Regions from separate parts of the Hahella sp. NBU794 genome, predicted to be linked through region 2. Evidence: predicted binding sites of a transcription regulator. Region 2 holds the regulator's gene; each other region holds the start of a gene.

Region 1 (6,172 bases), 3.2 Mb from region 2:
TTCCGCCGCAGGAGTCAGGCGAATGCGCTTGGCCCGTCCATCCTGCCCACACCCGGTGCGGGTCACCAAACCGGACTCTTCCAGGCCGTGCAGCAGCCGCACCAGTGTCGGCGATTCAATGGACAGAGCGTTCGCCAGCTCCTTCTGAGTCAGGTCGCCGCCCAGCCTTTGCAGATAAAGCAGCGTCACCCAGCGTGATTGAGTCAGCCCCAAATCACTGAGCCGATCATCCAGCAATTTGCGCCAGCGTCGGTTCAGACGCGCCAATGTGAAGGAAAATAACTCGCTCATGATATTCCGCTTGTTAGAGGATTCAAATTAATTAGCTAGCTAACTATTAGTGTAAAACAGAATGATTAATAAGCCATGCGTATTAGCCGAGAAACTTTTTCGTGAGCGAATCGTAAACGGAGGTTCTATAAATAGCCCAGCGGCAATTCCGTGTTGTCCACCACCCTGCGCAGCACAAAGCTGGAGTGCACTCCGCTTACCCCGGGAATACGGGTGATCTTGTTCAAAAGGAACACCTGGTATGCATCCATGTCCGGCACCACCACCTTTAGCATATAGTCCGCCTCCTGCCCGGTTATCAAATAGCATTCCTGAACTTCCGGGGACTCTTTAACCTGATTTTCAAACTCTTCGAAGCGTTCCGGCGTATGGCGATCCATGCTGATCTGGATAATCACCGTCAAAGACAGCCCCAGCTTCTTGCGCTCCAATAATGTTACCCGGCGCAGAATAATGCCCGCCTCTTCCAACGCACGCACGCGACGCAGACAAGGCGACGGCGATAATCCCACTTTTTCCGCCAATTCCTGGTTGGATAGCCCGCCATCTTTTTGCAGACATTCCAAGATTTTGCGATCAATTCGATCGATTTTGACAAGCTTCTCTTTCATTTGGATATTAAATTTCACAAAGATGTTTATTTTTAAAATTATCTATCAATTTTTATTAAAATCAAATCAACTACGCAAACTCATTGCGCGTCATTCTCGGTATTATTGCTTTCCTGACTGCACATCTCTTTAAGGCGCACCCACCTTATTACGAGACGTCAGCCGGCCTGGCTCACAAGGCGAGGCGGCATAACGGGCCACAAGCTCAAGCGAACCAGAGCCATTGCGCTCAAAACCTAAATGGATGCGGGAAACACTAACGCCCGCTCAATTCGAACAGGAAGACTTACGAGGCTGATTTCCATGGCTTTCGACCACCGCAAATATCGTCCATTCACTCCTATCCGTAAGGCGGACCGCCGCTGGCCGGATCAGGTTATCGAACAAGCGCCCATCTGGTGCGCAGTTGACCTGCGCGACGGCAACCAGGCTTTGATCAAGCCAATGAATGTTAGTCAAAAGCAGCGACTGTTCGACCTCTTGGTGAAATGTGGGTTTAAGGAAATCGAAATCGGCTTCCCCGCAGCCAGCCAGCCTGACTTTGATTTCTGCCGCAAGCTGATCGAAGAAAATCGCATTCCGGACGATGTCACTATTCAGGTTCTGACGCAGGCGCGTCCCGAGCTGATCGCACGTACTTATGAAGCGCTGCAGGGCGTCAAACAAGCGATCGTTCATGTTTATAACTCCACCTCCACCGTACAGCGCGAGCAGGTATTCGGGCTGGATCGCGAAGGCATCAAAGCCATTGCGGTAAGCGGAGCCCAGGAAGTGCTGGCGCACGCTGAAAAGCATCCGGAAACCCAGTGGAGTTTTGAGTACTCACCGGAGAGCTTTACCGGCACAGAGCTGGATTTCGCCGTCGAAGTCGTCAACGCCGTGAACGCTGTATGGCGACCAGAAAACGGCCGCAAAGTCATCATCAACCTTCCCGCGACGGTTGAGATGGCGACGCCTAACGTATTCGCCGACCAGATCGAATGGATGTGCGATAACATCCATCAACGGGAACACGTTATTGTCAGCGTGCACACTCACAACGACCGTGGCTGCGGCGTAGCGGCGGCGGAACTGGCGGTAATGGCGGGCGCTGACAGAGTCGAGGGAACCCTGCTGGGCAACGGTGAGCGCACCGGCAACATGGATCTGGTCACCATGGCCATGAACCTGTATTCCCAGGGCATTGATCCCATGCTGGATCTGTCCGATATGTCAGAGATTATCGATACCGTCGAAGCTTGCACTGAGATCAGCACGCACCCGCGCCATCCTTACGCTGGCGACCTGGTCTTCACCGCGTTCTCAGGCAGCCACCAGGATGCGATTCGCAAGTGTCTGCATAAACGTAAAGAGGACGACATCTGGAACGTCGCGTACCTGCCTATCGATCCTTTCGACCTGGGCAGACGCTACGAAGAAGTGGTTCGCATCAACAGCCAGTCCGGCAAAGGCGGCGTCGCCCATGTACTGGAGCGCGACTACAACATCAGTTTGCCGCGCTGGTTGCAGATCGAATTCGCCAAAGTCGTACAGCATGAAGCGGAGTCCGAAGGCGGTGAAATTGACTCCCGCACCATCCATCGCTTGTTTGAGGAGCGCTACCTGAGCACGCCCAAAGGATGGCGGTTGCGCACCTACGATATGCATAGAACTGACGAAGCCGTGCAGGTGCAAATTGAATTCGGCGACGACGCCATTATCTCCGGCATCCGCGGCCAAGGTCATGGCGGCGTGGAGGCGGTGGCCGCCGCGTTGGAGAGTCGCTACCGCATTAGCATCGCCGTAGAGGCTTACGATGAATTCGCGCTTGGCGAAGGCACAGACGCCAACGCCCTCGCCTGCATCAAAGTCATGATCAACGGCGCGCCATTCAGCGCCGCCGCTTTGGCGGAAGACACCACCACCGCTACCCTGCAGGCGCTGTTGTCGACCGTGGGCAGACACGCCCAAATCGCCGCCGACAGCAATCAAAAGGAAGCCGTCTAACTCTATACCCCATTGGGCCCTGCATCAGGGCCCTTTTTTTGTCCCTCTCATACGTCCCATCATTACAACCTCTCACGCCTGTCATTTGATATTGCTAACCCCTGATATTGCTGGAAGCTGTCGACAGTTGCAGGTCATTTACGGAAAATGTCCGCTTCAGAATAAATAATCAGGTGAGTCCCTCAATGAAATACGTCACCAACGTCCGTTTACGCGGCCAGGACGGTTTATACGCCATTCAGATTAACCAGGGCCAGATCAGCGCCATATTGCCCATGGCGGAGCTTCCGCAGTCGGACGTGGAAATTTTGCTGGACGCTGGCGAGCGTCTTGTCAGCGCCCCCTTTGTAGAGCCCCATATCCATCTGGACGCGACAGGCACCGCGGGCGAGCCTAGTTGGAACATGAGCGGCACATTATTTGAGGGCATAGAGCGCTGGTCTGAGCGCAAAGCCATGGTGACCCATGAAGACGTTAAGCAGCGTACGCGCCGCACCCTGAAAATGCTGACCCAATACGGCGTGCAGGCCGTACGCTCTCATGTAGATGTCACCGATCCAACATTGACGGCGCTGGAAGCCCTGCTTGAGATCAAACAGGAAGTAGCGCCCTGGATTGAGCTGCAGCTGGTGGCGTTTCCACAGGAAGGCATTCTTTCCTATCCCAATGGCGTTCAATTGATGGAAAAAGCCGTCGAGATGGGCGTCGATGTGGTTGGCGGCATTCCTCATTTCGAGTTCACCCGCGACTATGGCGTGGAGTCAGTCAAAATCCTTATGGATCTGGCGGAAAAATACGACCGCCTTGTCGACGTGCACTGCGACGAAATAGACGATCCCGGCTCCAGGTTCCTGGAAGTACTGGCGGCGGAAGCATTGAAGCGCGATATGGGGCATCGGGTAACCGCCAGCCACACCACGGCGATGCACTCCTACGACAACGCTTACTGTAGCCGCCTGTTTCGCCTGCTGAAAATGTCACAGATAAACTTTGTATCTTGCCCAACAGAAAGCATTCATTTGCAAGGCAGGTTCGACAACTTCCCCAAACGTCGCGGCGTCACTCGGGTGAAAGAGCTGTTAGAAGCGGGCCTCAATGTCGGCCTCGGTCAAGACTCCATTCAGGACCCATGGTACTCCCTGGGCAATGGCAATCTGCTGCGCACCTTGGACTTCGCGCTGCACATATGCCATATGATGGGCTACGACGACTACCGCAATGCGCTGGACCTGATCAGTCATAACAGCGCCAAAGTGCTGAACATCCAAGATCGTTACGGCGTAGAAGTCGGCAAACCCGCCAACTTCATCCTGCTGGACGGACCTGACGACTATGAAGTCTTGCGCCGCCAAAGCGTGGTGACAGCCTCCATTCGCGCAGGCGACATCATCATGCAACAAACACCGGCGGTGGTGACGCAAAACATTCAGCTTTAGACTGTTTACACCCAAGGGACGCTGACAACGTCCCTTCTCATCAGCCCTTGCCGGCTATCGCCCGCACTTTGCCGCTGTCTTTAACCTTGGCGCTCTCTTTAGTCTCTTCTTCTGCGCTGGGAGCAGGCTCTGGCGACTCTTCAAACAAGACGTCAACCTTGCCTTTGAACGCGGTTGCGAACGCTTCCTTGTGATTAGCGACCAGCATGCCAATTTCTTCCGCCAAACCTTCATTCAAAGAAGTCAGGCGTTGCGCCAGGAAATGAGACACGCCTTCGGCGAGCTCAAGCTTTTTGTCATGATCGTCAGCTTCTTTCTTGGATTTAAACATCTGTTGTGATGGGTCTCTGTCACTCATATACAGGGTCACTACGGCCATTTTGTCGCCTCCTAAAATTAGCCTCTGTATATTCATACAGTTTTAAGATCAGGTCAATAGCGTCACACAAGATTCATCCAAACACAGTAACCACATGAAAATAAAGGCTCAATGAGTAGATTTTTATTGCAAACACAAGAGATAACCAAATGGTAATAGTCCGAATATATGATTGCGCCTCGTCGCGCAAGGCATTTAGGATAACCGCCAGTTTGACGTTCGGATTAAGCGGCATTCTCGCTCATCAGAATTAGGGAATGCGAGGTTTAATCCAGGTATCTGACAGTGCAGGGAGGACAGAAAGATGCTTATGTTAAAAAACAGGCTTGCAGCCAATGCGTATCAGCCTGACATCATTGCGTACAAGGAATCCAAAGCCGCCAACGCCTCCCATGGCGGTGCAAAATATCCACTCTTGAACGCTCTCCCCTATCCTGCCGCCGTGCATTCTCGCCAAGGTGAATTCATCGCCTGTAACACTTTATTTCTACGTGAGTTTAGTGGCGACCAAAAAACGCAATCTCGCCTGACGTCGCATCGCGACTCATTTCTGCAGCTATTTCAACCTGTTGAAAGCAAAGAGGCGCACTTAAAAGGCGACGCGTTTTCGCTGCAAGCGCATCACCCGGAAACCGGCGATTTTTATACGCTAAATAGCGCGCCGTTTCATGATGCCGAAGGCGTGAAATTATTGTTATCGGTGCAGAAAGTGGAAGAGCCGTCGCTACTACTGCTAAGACCTGAAGACATGCACGCCCAGTTGCAGCAAGCCTCCAAAAGCATGTCGATTGGCGAGATGGCGACAGCCTTGACCCATGAACTGAATCAGCCTATCGGCGCAATTCTCAATTACCTTAACGCCGCCAAGCTATTGCTTGAAAAGCATACTGGCGTCGATAAGCCGGAAGAAGCCGTGCAGCTTGCGATTCGACAGGCTCATCAGGCGGCGGCCGTGGTTGCCCGCATACGAAAATTCGTAACGTCGAGAGAGCCGCGCGCAGATGAAATTTCTTTGCGCCAGCTGGCCAGCGGCGTGCTGGAGCTTCTTCAACTCGAAACTCATCGACGCCAAGTGAAGACCCGCCTGCTGATAGCGGCGGACATCCCCAATGTCTGCGTGGATAGAATCATGATCGAGCAAACCCTGGGAAATTTGATTCGCAACGCGCTGGACGCCATGCGCGACACGCCAATCCAAGAACGTGAACTCATTGTGGACGCCCAAGTCATTTCCCAGGACCGGGTTACAGTCAGCGTGACAGATAAAGGCTGCGGCATTCCCCAACATTTCCGCAATCGCCTGTTCACTCCCTTCTTCACGACCAAACCTGATGGCATGGGTGCAGGCCTCGCTATCAGCAAGTCCTTTATCGAACTTCATCACGGAACACTGGAGTTTAAGGATAACCCCGATGGCGGCTCTGTCTTCTCTTTCACTTTGCCTCTAGCCGCAACTGCGACGCCTGTAC
Region 2 (6,172 bases):
CCGAGAGCCCCGAAAGTCCATCCAAATAGCAGTCAGGCTTACTCTCTTCCTCGTAGTAAGGCTCGTCCTCTTTTGCTCGACTGTATGCCGGCAGCGGCGGAGGCAGTTCTGATAACTTTTCCGGCTGCTCCGAGTTGTGTCGAAAATACTTAAAAAGCTCCCCACCGCCCTTTGACCATGTCATTGCGCTGACAGTGAGAATAAGAAAGACAACGCCAACCACAAAGGGGGCTCTAAACCATCTGTTCGCTGGCGTCATGACGATTCCTGAAGAGATTTACAACTGATATGAAAAGTACGCTGCGGATTATGAGCTTTACCGCACGGGCCATGAAGATATACCGATAGAAGTTATCGGTCTGTCTAAGAAAAGCATCAAATTGTATCAAAGCCGCCAAGCAGATAAGGCAATGACTAAACCAAAGGCTATATCGCTTTACCGCCGTACCTGCGCATTCTATCCAGCCAGTGTTTTCGGGACCGCGAATCAGAATCCTCCACCGCGCCAATCAGCGACGCCTGGACCGGCGAAACGCCACAAATACCCAAGATATTACGTTTTAGACTTTTTAAACTATGCGAACGATAAAACCAGCGATAGACAAACGCAGGCATCCCCATCGTTACGACAATACGCGCTCTGCGCCCTTTCAATAGCCTTTTGGGCCACTTATCGCCACCGCTTACAGCAAACCCCGGCCGTAGCGTCTGCTCCAGGAATGCTTTTAATATCGCAGGAAGATCTCCCATCCATAGCGGATAAACAATAAACAGACATTCGGCCCATTGGATTTCTTTTTGCGCAGCGATAATCGATTCCGGCGGCGGTTGTTCTTCAAACTCCTGCTTTGAACGCAACCAGGGAAAATTCATTGTCGCCACCGCCAGCCTACGCACGTCATGCCCCGCCGCCACCGCGCCGTCTGCATACGCGTCAGCCAAGGCATGACAATACCGGCCTCCCCGTGGATCAGGGTGCCCCTGAATAATCAAAATACGCGCCCCCATAGGCTGCTCCCTGAGAGACTAATCATCTATTTTATATTTTTCTCAATTAACCAAGGCGGGCATTTGTTGCTGATCAATATTCAACAGCTTTACTTGATAAGTGGTCCGTCATGAGAGTTTTCATCTTAATCCTCAGTCACTTAGACATTTTTTCTTTACTTGCCCAAACCATTACTGTATACATAAACAGACATGGATAAACATATAGTATACACAGAATTTTATCAGACCTTTTAGGGTCCCCGGAGGGTGGAGTGATTAAGCTAACCAAGCGCCAGGAGCAGGTTTTACAACTGATTCGCGAGCATATTGAGGAAACGGGTTATCCACCTACCCGGGCGGAGATTTCTAATCGTCTGGGGTTTCGCTCCGCTAACGCTGCGGAAGAGCACCTGAAAGCTCTGGCGAAGAAAGGCGCTATCGAGATGGTTCCCGGCGCCTCTCGCGGCATCAGGTTGCCAGCGACGGAAACGCAAAATCAGGGGATTCCAATTGTCGGTCAGGTTGCAGCGGGCTACCCCATTCTGGCCCAGGAAAATATTGAAGAATATTGCGAACTGCCTCCATCCTTCTTTACTCCTTCCGCCGATTATTTTCTTCGTGTCAAAGGCATGAGCATGAAGGACGTGGGAATACTCGACGGTGATTTACTGGCGGTGCATCGCACGACCGATATCCACAACGGGCAAATTGTGGTTGCGCGCATTGGCGATGAAGTGACTGTAAAGCGCTTTCAGCGTCAAAAAAACAAAGTGCTTTTATTGCCGGAAAACGAAGAGTTTGAGCCAATTGAAGTGAATCTGTCGCAACAACCGCTGGACATCGAAGGACTGGGCGTCGGCGTTATTCGCCGCTAACAGGGAACGAAGCGCCGACTGCCCTTGTATGGGCAGCCGGGGCCTTTAGTGTACGGTTTTCGGCTTTTCTTCCGCCTCAGACTGACGAATCGCCTCTTCCCGCATATCTCCTACCAATTTAATCGCCGCATTAATCATTGCATGCGCAACAGCTGCGTCATTTTCCGCCAGATATGCCTTGGCTTCCTGACCGAAGCTGATTTTCACCAAATGTTCGCTTCCGCCTCCCATGGGTTGCAAAGCGAAATCGCCATTCGGCAATTGAACAATTTCAAAGAAGCTTGATGCCATTTCCAAATCTCCTACTCGTAAGTTCTCACTGAAATGTTTTCCATCGTCCCAACACCCGGGAGCGAACAAATCAGAAAACTAGCCACAGGCGCCTCAATCATTTTCCTAAGCTGTTATCAGTCGAGGCCTGAGAGGGTTTCTTTCATTCAAGCTTACCTCTACCACTCAAAACTGTGCTCTCTCATCTCGTTGATGAACGCCTGCATGGACTCCAGTATCACCACTAACTCCATCACATATGGAGCTGACGTGGCGGCGATAATATTTTCATTTTGCGGCGTTTCATTTTTTCGGGGGCGAGATATGTCCCCAAATTGTTTTAGCAGTTGAGCCAGCCAGGAATCGGGTTGCTCCACCGCCAGCTTCATGCTGATTACTTCTGGCGATTCAACTTCCAACTCTCCTTCCAAGTCAGCGAGCGTCTCAATTTTAACTTTGATGCGACGCTGCTCCGCAAGCTCATTCAAGAAGCCGACATATGCCTGCTGCAGAAAACGCAAAGCCGCCCGTCCGGCGCATTGCTTTTCCGCCACCGTTGAGGATGCATCCCTCCACTGCAACTGCAGCTTGGCGAAAAACAGGTTTTCATTAACATAAGTCAGCCACTTATCGGACATACCTTAACTCATCAACAATTGCTCTTTGTTAGTGTATAGGTTTTTAACCATAAGTTCTTTAATAAAAAATTCCCCTCCGGACTATTTCCTGAGGCGCAATTCCGATTCGTTTAGACGCCTAGATTTCCTACCATTGCTGACTCCCTCGACTCAGGCTTCCGCAAAATGGCGACAAACTATCAGCAGCCCCTTTCTCATAGCTTAGCACCCGATCCTCAGGCTCGCCCCTTACACAAGTTAACGTTCAGCAGCAACCCGCCATAAACGCTAACAAAGGCGCTAGTGAGAAAACTAGAATAATATTTTAGACTGCTATAATTTTGTCCAGGGAGAGAAAGTAAGGGAACTGTCTGTTACTTCTAGAAAGAGAGTGAGAAAGACATGGCTTATAGCCGTAACGCAAGAAAAAATATAAATAACGCACTGGTATTACTCGTATTTTCACTAATCGCGCAAAACGCCACAGCTAAGGCGCCGCCGGATCAGGTGGCACGTTTGGACCGGGATCTCACGCCGCTTGGCGCCGAGAGGGCCGGTAGCGAAGGGGGGGAAGTGCCCTCTTGGGATGGAGGCATTAAGCAGCCGCCTGCGAATTATAATCCAGATAAATGGCATGCTGACCCCTTCGATGCGGACGTTCCACGCTTCATCATTAACGCCGGCAATGCACAGGATTATTCAGACAAACTGACCGAAGGCCACAAGGCTCTGCTGCAGAAGTATCCAAGCGATTACATTCTGAAAGTGTATCCCAGCCGCCGCAGCGCGTCTTACCCTGACCACGTCTACGCCGCTCTGAAACAAAACGCCGCCAAGGCGGAACTAATGCCTCGTGGAACAGGCGTTAAAGGATCGCTGATCACCAGTCCATTTCCGATCCCCAATCAAGGGGTGGAGATTATCTGGAACCATATCCTGCGCTACCGGGGCGAAGAGGCTTCATTTCGTTCTTCGTTCGCCGCCACACTTCCAGACGGTTCTTACACGCCGGTGACAACCGACTATGAGTATTTCTTTGTGTATGCTCAGCAGCACAATCGCCCGGAAGACATCGATAACAAAATCTTCTATCTCAAGACGGAGGTCGTCGCTCCCGCCAAGCTCGCAGGAACCATGAACCTGGTGCATGAGACGCTGGATCAGATTCGCTCTCCCAGACAGTCCTGGCGCTATCAGGCCGGTGAACGTCGCCTGCGACGCTCCCCTAACCTGGCTTACGACGCCGAGGCTCCAAATAGCGAAGGGCTGCGCACTACCGACCAGATTGATATGTACAACGGGGCGCCGGACCAATATGAATGGACGTTGATCGCCAAGAAAGTCATGTATGTGCCTTACAACGCTTACCAGTTGCACTCCAGCAACCTGCGCATGAACGATATCGTGCGTCCCGGCCACATCAATCAGGAGCATGCGCGCTACGAAGCGCATCGGGTGTGGGTGGTGGAAGGCATCCTGCGCGAAGGGCTGGGTCACATCTATCACAAGCGCCGCATGTACTTTGATGAGGACTCCTGGCAACTGCTGGTTGCGGAGGATTATGACGATAAAGGTGAACTGTGGCGCGTATCGGAAGCTCACTTGGTGAATTACTACGAGGTGAAAGCTCCCTGGACCACACTGGAGGTTATTTACGACCTGAAGTCAGGGCGTTATTTCGTCGACGGTTTGGATAACGAAGAAAGGCCTCGCGACTTTGCGCCCGGACTGAGAGACAGCGACTTCTCGACTTCCGCGGTACGCCGCGCCGCCAGACGCTAATGGTTATCCATTAGACACCTTTAGCCCATCTTTCTCCCACTAAAAAAGGCCGCTGTTTAAGCGGCCTTTCTCTTACTGCAACTTAGACAGCTAAACGAGGCTTAGCCCGCGTTAGAAAGCTCAAGCAGCAGTTTATTCAGACGGCTTACGTAACCAGCAGGATCTTTCAGGTTTTCTCCGCCAGCCAGTCGCGCCTGATCAAACAATACCCAAGTCAGATCTTCGAAACGCGCGCCCTGCTCTTCACCCAGTTTTTTCACCAGGGGATGCTCAGGGTTGATCTCGAAGGTCGGCTTGTTCTCAGGCAACGCCTGACCTGCCGCTTCCATGATGCGACGCATCTGCACTCCCATATCATAAGCGCCAACCACCAGACAGGCGGGAGAGTCGGTCAAGCGGTGAGTCACGCGCACTTCTTCCACGTGATCTTTCAACACTTCCTTCAAGCGGTTCAGCAAAGGCTCCGCCTCTTTGGAAACCTCTTCCTGCTTCTGTTTCTCTTCTTTGTCTTCCACTTCGCCCAGGTCCAATTCGCCTTTGGCGATATCCTGGAAGTGCTTGCCGTCGAACTCGTTGAGATGGCTCATCAGCCACTCGTCAATGCGGTCATGCATCACGAGCACTTCAATGCCCTTCTTGCGGAAAATCTCCAGATGCGGGCTCTTCACGCCAGCGCTGTAGGATTCGGCAGTGATGTAGTAAATCTTATCCTGCCCCTGCTTCATGCGGCTGACATAGTCTTCCAAAGACTGAGTTTGCTTGTCGTCGTCCTGATGTGTGCTGGAGAAGCGCATCAACTTGGCGATTTTCTCGCGGTTAGCGAAGTCTTCAGCCGGACCTTCTTTCAATACACGGCCAAACTCATCCCAGAAAGTCTGGTATTTTTCCGCATCGTCAGCAGCCAGTTTGGATAGCATGTCCAACACGCGCTTGGTCAGCGCGGAGCGCATGCTTTCTACCGCCTTATCATTCTGCAGAATTTCCCGCGATACATTCAGGGACAGATCGTTGGTGTCCACGACGCCTTTCACGAAACGCAGGTACAGCGGCAGGAACTGTTCGGCGTCATCCATGATGAAAACACGCTGGATGTATAGCTTCAGACCACGTGGCGCTTCGCGATTCCACAAATCATAGGGCGCTTTTGCAGGAACATACAGCAGACTGGTGTAGTCCAGCTTGCCTTCCACGCGGTTATGCGCCCAGAGCACTGGGTCACTGAAGTCGTGAGCAATGTGTTTGTAGAACTCTTTATAGTCTTCGTCTTTGATCTCGTTACGAGGCAAGGTCCAGAGTGCGGTCGCTTCGTTAACCGATTCGAATTCAGGCGCGGATTCCGCCTTCTCTTTGCCTTCTTCCTCTTCCCCAACGTCCATATTTTCTTTGATCATTTCAACCGGGAAGGAAATATGATCAGAGTATTTTTTCACCAGACTGCGCAAGCGCCAGCCGTTAGCGAACTCTTTCTCTTCTTCTTTCAAGTGCAACACAATACGCGTGCCGCGCTCTTCTTTGGTCACGGTTTCAATGGAGAAGTCGCCTTCTCCTCTGGACTCCCAGCGCACCCCTTCTTCAGGTTTCATGCCTGCGCGGCGAGTATAAACCTCAACCTTGTCGGCGACGATAAAGGCGCTATAG
Region 3 (6,172 bases), 3.4 Mb from region 2:
CACTGTGGCTTTCGGGTGATCCAGCATGTGAATACAGGCTTGCGTCACTTCCCTCAGATTATGGGGAGGAATGTCCGTCGCCATGCCGACAGCGATGCCTGTGGTGCCGTTTAGCAGAAGATTGGGCAAACGCGCAGGCAGTAAAGCCGGCTCATCCAGGCTGCCGTCAAAGTTGGGAACCCAGTCCACCGTGCCCAGACCGATTTCACTTAACAACACTTCCGCGTACTTCGCCAGACGAGCTTCGGTGTAACGCATGGCGGCGAAAGATTTGGGGTCATCCGCAGAACCCCAGTTGCCTTGTCCATCAATCAATGGATAACGATAGGAAAAAGGCTGCGCCATCAACACCATGGCTTCATAACAGGCGGAGTCGCCATGAGGATGGAATTTACCCAACACATCCCCCACGGTACGGGCGGATTTTTTGTGCTTGGAGGCGGCGCTCAGGCCAAGTTCGGACATGGCGTAAACAATGCGCCGTTGCACCGGCTTCAGGCCATCGCCGATATGGGGAAGCGCCCGATCCAGAATGACGTACATGGAATAATCAAGGTAGGCTTTTTCCGTATATTCCTTTAGCGGACGACGCTCAATCCCCTCTTCAAACATCATGCTCATAGATTCTTAAATGCTCGCTCAGCTCGTCATTCGAATTTGTCAAAACCCGTACTCTACGCAAGGTCTGGCCCAAGATAAAGTCAAATTCGCATTGCTACGTAGCGGCTTGTACGCATTTTGAGCAAGGTCTGCAATCACTAAGATCGCCTCACTCCATTTAACAAAGGAGGCTAACTTGTTATTCAAAATTTTCGTTCAACAGAAAGAGCAGTTGGCCGCAGCCAAGCCTTCCGCTCCGCAGCTTCCAGCAAAATTTCCAGTGCTCGGAGCCAAACTGGCCCCGTTCCTGTTTCCATTTTGCATGAGCGCGTTCCTGGTGATGATGGCGATGGATTATCTCATTTCAGGACATTGGCAGGCGGCGCCTTACTACTTAAGCGCCAGTATTGTTTTGGCGAGCATTATCGCCGCAGTAAGAACCATCAAGAAAAAGCAGTAGCCGGATTTATCCGCCCTCTCATTCATAATAAGAGCTTATTCGCTCATCCCTAACGCTACTTTCCACAGGCTGGAAACCCGAGTCACCGCAGGCGACTAAAAACAATAAGCCTACGCGGGCCGACCGGAAAGCTTGGCGAACTCATCCATATAACGCATCACTTTTCTGACGTACTGATATGTCTCTGTGGGCGCGTCCTGCTGCAGCGCTTTTAACACTTGCTCACGAGTTTGTACTGGGAATTTTCCGACGATTTTCCGTCGTACATTGCTCGGCCCCCAGTTGTAGGCCGCCAGCACCAGCATGGTCTGCACCGTCCGATCTTCGACCTGACCAAAGTAGCGGTGTCTCAGAATTTTCAGATAAGCGCCGCCCAGCTTGAGATTGGTATAAGGGTCAGCCAGTTCCTTTTCCGTAGGGTTTCGCGACTTTTTGTACAGACGCTTGTAGGCTTCACGGCCACCCGCTCCCGCCACCACCTGCATCAGGCCCATAGCGCCCCTGTCGCTACGCACGTCTGACCGCAAACTGGATTCCGTTCTGGCGACGGCGTATAGCAGACGTTCTTCCATATCCAGCTCTACCGCCACCTTGCGCACTTCTTTGGCGTAAGCGTATTGAGGCACATGACCCGGAAAGCGATCCGCATCGTGAATCGGATCAGCATTAGAATAGTAAGCAGCGTGCAAAGCGTCGGCGTCTGGCAGTAACTGCCCGTGACTTGTTTGAGCATTAAACAGGCTCTGCATCCCTCCAAAACGCCAAGCGCTGACGACAAGGCCGAGCATGCAGGCGGCGATAAATGCGATAAACAGTGGCGTGATATATTGTTCAATTAAAGGATGAGCGGCGACCACTTTCTGCTTCATTCCCACTTTCTCCATCACATCTGTATGGAGCCATTCTAATTTTCGAGGGAATTTAAGCTGTTTAAGCCGCGTTGGTATTTTGTTATTGAAAATTAAGCAAAAGCAAAATAATTAAAAAAACTCGCCGGCGCGATGGCGTCGGGCCGGCGGACTCGTCAGACATTTAGTTTAATACCAGTCTGTGAGCAACACCCCAAAGCCAATCCTTTGCGTGCGGTGGTTATAGTCGATCAGACTCTCGCCATAGCCATCGTAATACTCGATATATCCCTTCAAACGCCCCTGCAAGGGGAAGCTGTAGGACAGTTGCACCGTGGTGTGGTTGTCATTGCGGCGGAAGTTGTTGAACAGGCGCATACTGGCCACGTTCTCATTATGCTTATAGGTCGCCCCAAACTCTGCGTACCCCATATAGTTGTGAATATCGGGGTTGTCGTCGTCATCCCCGCTTTCCGGCAGTCGCCACCAGGGTTTAACGCTGAAAGTCATACTTCCCTGATTGAACAGGAACGCCGTATAGATGCGGTTCCAGCTTCGCGACGTCGGCTCGGTGCGCCCATTCGACTGATGACTCAATCCCAGCACATAGTGCTCAGAGGTGTAGCCAAACAGGCTCAGGTTATTACGGAACAAAAAAATCAGCTCGGGCTCGTAATTGGTTTCCCGAAAAGGCGCGGACAGTGACTGGTTATACAACTGCCAGAAAGAGACCTGAGTATAGGCAAACCAGAGGCTCATGGGCTCGGGGATAAAGTTACGCGCCAATTGCACTTTGAAACTAATCTGGAACTTAGTCTCCGAGTGCTTTTGACTCTCCAGGTCCATACTAGGCTCTCTGGTCGGGCTGTATGGCATCTCGTTGGGGTCGTCCACATAGGAATACAACAGCAGATAGTTGGGCTTGTGAGGGATAATGAGGAATCGGTTGTCGGAGAAAGTCGTTTCAAACTCCAGGCGCTTATCGATATCGCTGGGTTGCCGGATATCGCCTAGGGGGTCATCATTCTGCTCCTCTACCGCGCCCGTTTGGGGATCGTCTTCCTTGCCCAGGGATTTGGCTACGCTGTCATAACAAATCAGGCGTTGCTGTACATCCTCCAGCTCATAGCACGCCAATATAGGCGTCTCGTTTTCTTCGGCGAAAACCATCGTCGCCCCGAGTAACAAAAGACACAATCCCCAACGCATTAAATCACCATTTCTTCCTAACCCACTGAAGCAAAAGCGTATTTAACATCATACGCGAAAGCTTACAATCATTTATGTTTGAGCCCGAAATTACGATCCGAACATACCGCAGAAAATTCCTGTTGCCGTCCCCAAACAAAATACTGTACATTTAAACAGTATTTTGGAGGCAGGTTATGCAATACGGCGAAGCAAGCAAAGGGCGTGGAACCGGGACCAATCCACACAATCGTTTTCACCCGCAACGCAGCGAGAGCGATCCCGCTGAAATCGCCGCGTGGAGCGAAGTCCACGACGAAGCTTATCAGAAGCACCCGCAAACGGAATATATCCAGCAAAGCTGTCAGTCCATTGTCAGCAAGAATAATTCCCCCGATATTCCCTTCACTTACTCCATCAATCCCTATCAGGGATGTGAACATGGATGCGTCTACTGCTACGCCCGCCCCAGTCATGAGTACCTGGATCTGTCGCTGGGCCTCGACTTTGAAACCAAGATCTACTGCAAAACCAATGCAGCGGAAAAGCTGCGGGTCTTTCTGGATCAGCGCAATTACCGCTGCGAAACCATTGCTATCGGCGGCAACACCGACCCATATCAGCCCTCCGAAAGGCAACTAAAAATCACCCGCAGTCTGCTCAATGTCATGGTGGATACCAAGCACCCGGTTACACTGATCACCAAGAGCAACCTCATACTGCGCGATATTGATCTATTGCGGGAGCTGGCGTTTCAGAATCTGGTCAAAGTCATGATCAGCGTCACCACCATGGACGTGAAACTGAAAAATATCCTGGAACCCCGCGCGGCGAGTCCCAAAGCGCGTCTCAAAGCGATAGAGACCTTGCGCCGGGAAGGCATCCCCGTTGGCGTCATGGTGGCTCCGGTGATCCCCGGCATCAACGATCCGGAAATTGAAGATATCGTTACCCAATGCGCCAACGCCGGCGCACTCAATGCCGGCTATATCCTGTTGCGATTGCCTCATCAGTTAAAGGAGCTTTACGAAAACTGGCTGCAGCAGCACTATCCGCTGCGCAAGGAGAAGGCGCTCAACTTGCTGAGAGAGTGCAGAAATGGCGAGCTGTATCAGTCTGATTTCCGCACTCGCCAAAGCGGCGTGGGACACTTCGCCCGCCTGATCGAGCAACGCTTTAGTATCGCCGCCAAGCGCAATGGACTTAATCTACGACGGGACTCTCCACTGCGCACAGACCTGTTCACCCCGCCAGGGGCATCCAGGCAGATTGATCTGTTTTCCTTGTAGAGCGAGCCCTATGGCTCGCTCTGTACGGCTTAGCCGAATACCGTTACGGTCTGCTGGCTGAGCGCCACCAACTCGCCTTTGGCGTTCCACAACTTGGAGCGGGTATAAGCATACCCTTCCGAAGCGTGCTCAACGTATGCCTTATACAGACACAGCTCATCCGGCTGAATTGATGGCGTTGGCTGCGGGAACTGAATAGACCAGGTCAGCGTGCTGGCGGGAGCCGGCGCTTTCACCCAAGGCAAGGTCGCTGGCGGCCAGGCGTCCACCAATCCAAGAATGTGCCCCAGAGTCATCGCTGGTTCCGGCTGGCGGAAGCGCACCCAGCCACCCATTTCTCTCGACTGCACGCCGGAGAACGGCAGGTTGCCATAGGCGTAGTAGTAGTTGAAATGCTGGGTAAACTCGGGCGTGACGCCTTTAATGTAGGGCATTTCAATACACTGATCAGGGGCCTTCGCTTCTGGCGTCGCTTCCCCGGACGCATTGATGATGGTGTCCCGCGCCTTGCCGAAACTGGCGAAAGCCGTGGCTTTCACTTCCCCTTGTTGAATAGCGCGGCCCAACACCTGGCTGACTGAACCGCCTTCGCGCAATAACTCGCTGGCGACGGTCAATTTAGTAGGGGCGACGGGGGAGACGAACGAGATATTAAATTCACGCAGTGGGCGATCCTCGGAGAGTGACTGGCGCATGGCTTCGTAGATAAACGCCGCTACCAGCCCTCCAAAGGTCGAGCGACCTTGGGACCAGTCCTCGGCGATTTCTACATCGCATACTGAGTCGCTAACTTCTCCCAGGAGCTTGGAAAAAAGCATTGGAATTCACCTTTATTGCTTACATTGCTTCATGACGAAAAATGTCCTGGCCTCCTGACGTCATACTGCTACACGCCATCAGGCGCACACAGGATCGGGCGTTATTCGCCGGTCGCCGTCACTTGCGACCGAACGATGTTTACAGCATTAACTTTAAATTGCAAGGCTCCACCATCCCCCTTCCAACCGGTTTCAATTCCACCGACTCAAAGCTGCAAACTGAAGCCTGCACGGGCGGGATATCGCCTTTCCCGCCCGCTAGGACAAAAAGCCTGTTACAGGGAACCCTGTGCGGCCATGTCCATATATTTACTGGTAAAGCGCAGCTTGACGTTTTTCTCGTCACCCAGCACTTTGCCGTTATCGAACTGAATGCCGACAAAGTCAGCCGACTGCGCGGTAGCGCCAAACAAACCTTTGTCAAAGCTGAACTGACGCACGTACTCCATGGTCTTCTCAATCGCGTCGGACTTGGTGTAGTCGCGGGCTTCGGCTGGCGTGTAGAACATCGCGGTGGTGCGCAGCTGAGCTTTAAACTCAGGCACCGTGGCGCCAGTGGCTTCCGCCATATACTCGATCGCTTCTTTGCTGCCGGCGCCGCCGCTTATGGTCGCCATGGTTTCATACCAAGCGCCGGTAAGGGCTTTCTTGAAACGCTCATCCGCGTCTGTCTTCACAAATGTGATATCCAGAATTTCACCTGGAATCATGGACGAGTCAAAAATCATCTGCGCGCCCTTGGCGTTACGCGCCTGCTGCAAAGGCGGATTCCAGGTCACCACCGCGCCTTTGGAGCTGGAGATAAAGGCGCTGGCGATGTCCGCATCAGAGGTATTCACTACCGTGACGTCTCTTTCAGACATCCCGTTTTTATCCAGTGCACGCGCCAGCATGTAATGGGATACGGAAAACTCCACCAAGTTGATTTCCCGACCTTTCAACTCCGCCACGCTGTGCGCGCCTTTCACG

What was found. The regulator LexA, encoded in region 2, represses DNA repair genes until DNA is damaged. The targets are predictions, from matches to a motif close to TACTGTNTANNTANACAGTA.
Region 1: the regulator LexA is predicted to act here: its motif matches at 4,726-4,745, upstream of ACQYWX_RS07190 (YebG family protein).
Region 3: the regulator LexA is predicted to act here: its motif matches at 3,259-3,278, upstream of ACQYWX_RS06015 (PA0069 family radical SAM protein).

Annotation. Positions count from the first base shown of each region.
Region 1 covers NZ_CP192738.1:1,587,963-1,594,134, reverse strand. The annotation lists gene slyA (transcriptional regulator SlyA) at 1-291, opposite strand, end outside; gene ACQYWX_RS07205 (Lrp/AsnC family transcriptional regulator) at 417-902, opposite strand; gene leuA (2-isopropylmalate synthase) at 1,206-2,888, shown strand; gene codA (cytosine deaminase) at 3,074-4,324, shown strand; gene ACQYWX_RS07190 (YebG family protein) at 4,365-4,703, opposite strand; gene ACQYWX_RS07185 (ATP-binding protein) at 5,008-6,172, shown strand, end outside.
Region 2 covers NZ_CP192738.1:4,787,850-4,794,021, forward strand. The annotation lists gene ACQYWX_RS20875 (collagenase) at 1-259, opposite strand, end outside; gene ACQYWX_RS20880 (NAD(P)H-dependent oxidoreductase) at 427-1,008, opposite strand; gene lexA (transcriptional repressor LexA) at 1,263-1,865, shown strand; gene ACQYWX_RS20890 (hypothetical protein) at 1,911-2,156, opposite strand; gene ACQYWX_RS20895 (DUF6586 family protein) at 2,315-2,773, opposite strand; gene ACQYWX_RS20900 (DUF1329 domain-containing protein) at 3,326-4,534, shown strand; gene htpG (molecular chaperone HtpG) at 4,636-6,172, opposite strand, start outside.
Region 3 covers NZ_CP192738.1:1,340,556-1,346,727, reverse strand. The annotation lists gene parC (DNA topoisomerase IV subunit A) at 1-621, opposite strand, end outside; gene ACQYWX_RS06030 (hypothetical protein) at 797-1,060, shown strand; gene ACQYWX_RS06025 (transglycosylase SLT domain-containing protein) at 1,171-1,929, opposite strand; gene ACQYWX_RS06020 (phospholipase A) at 2,098-3,078, opposite strand; gene ACQYWX_RS06015 (PA0069 family radical SAM protein) at 3,294-4,385, shown strand; gene ACQYWX_RS06010 (acyl-CoA thioesterase) at 4,415-5,203, opposite strand; gene ACQYWX_RS06005 (putative urea ABC transporter substrate-binding protein) at 5,479-6,172, opposite strand, start outside.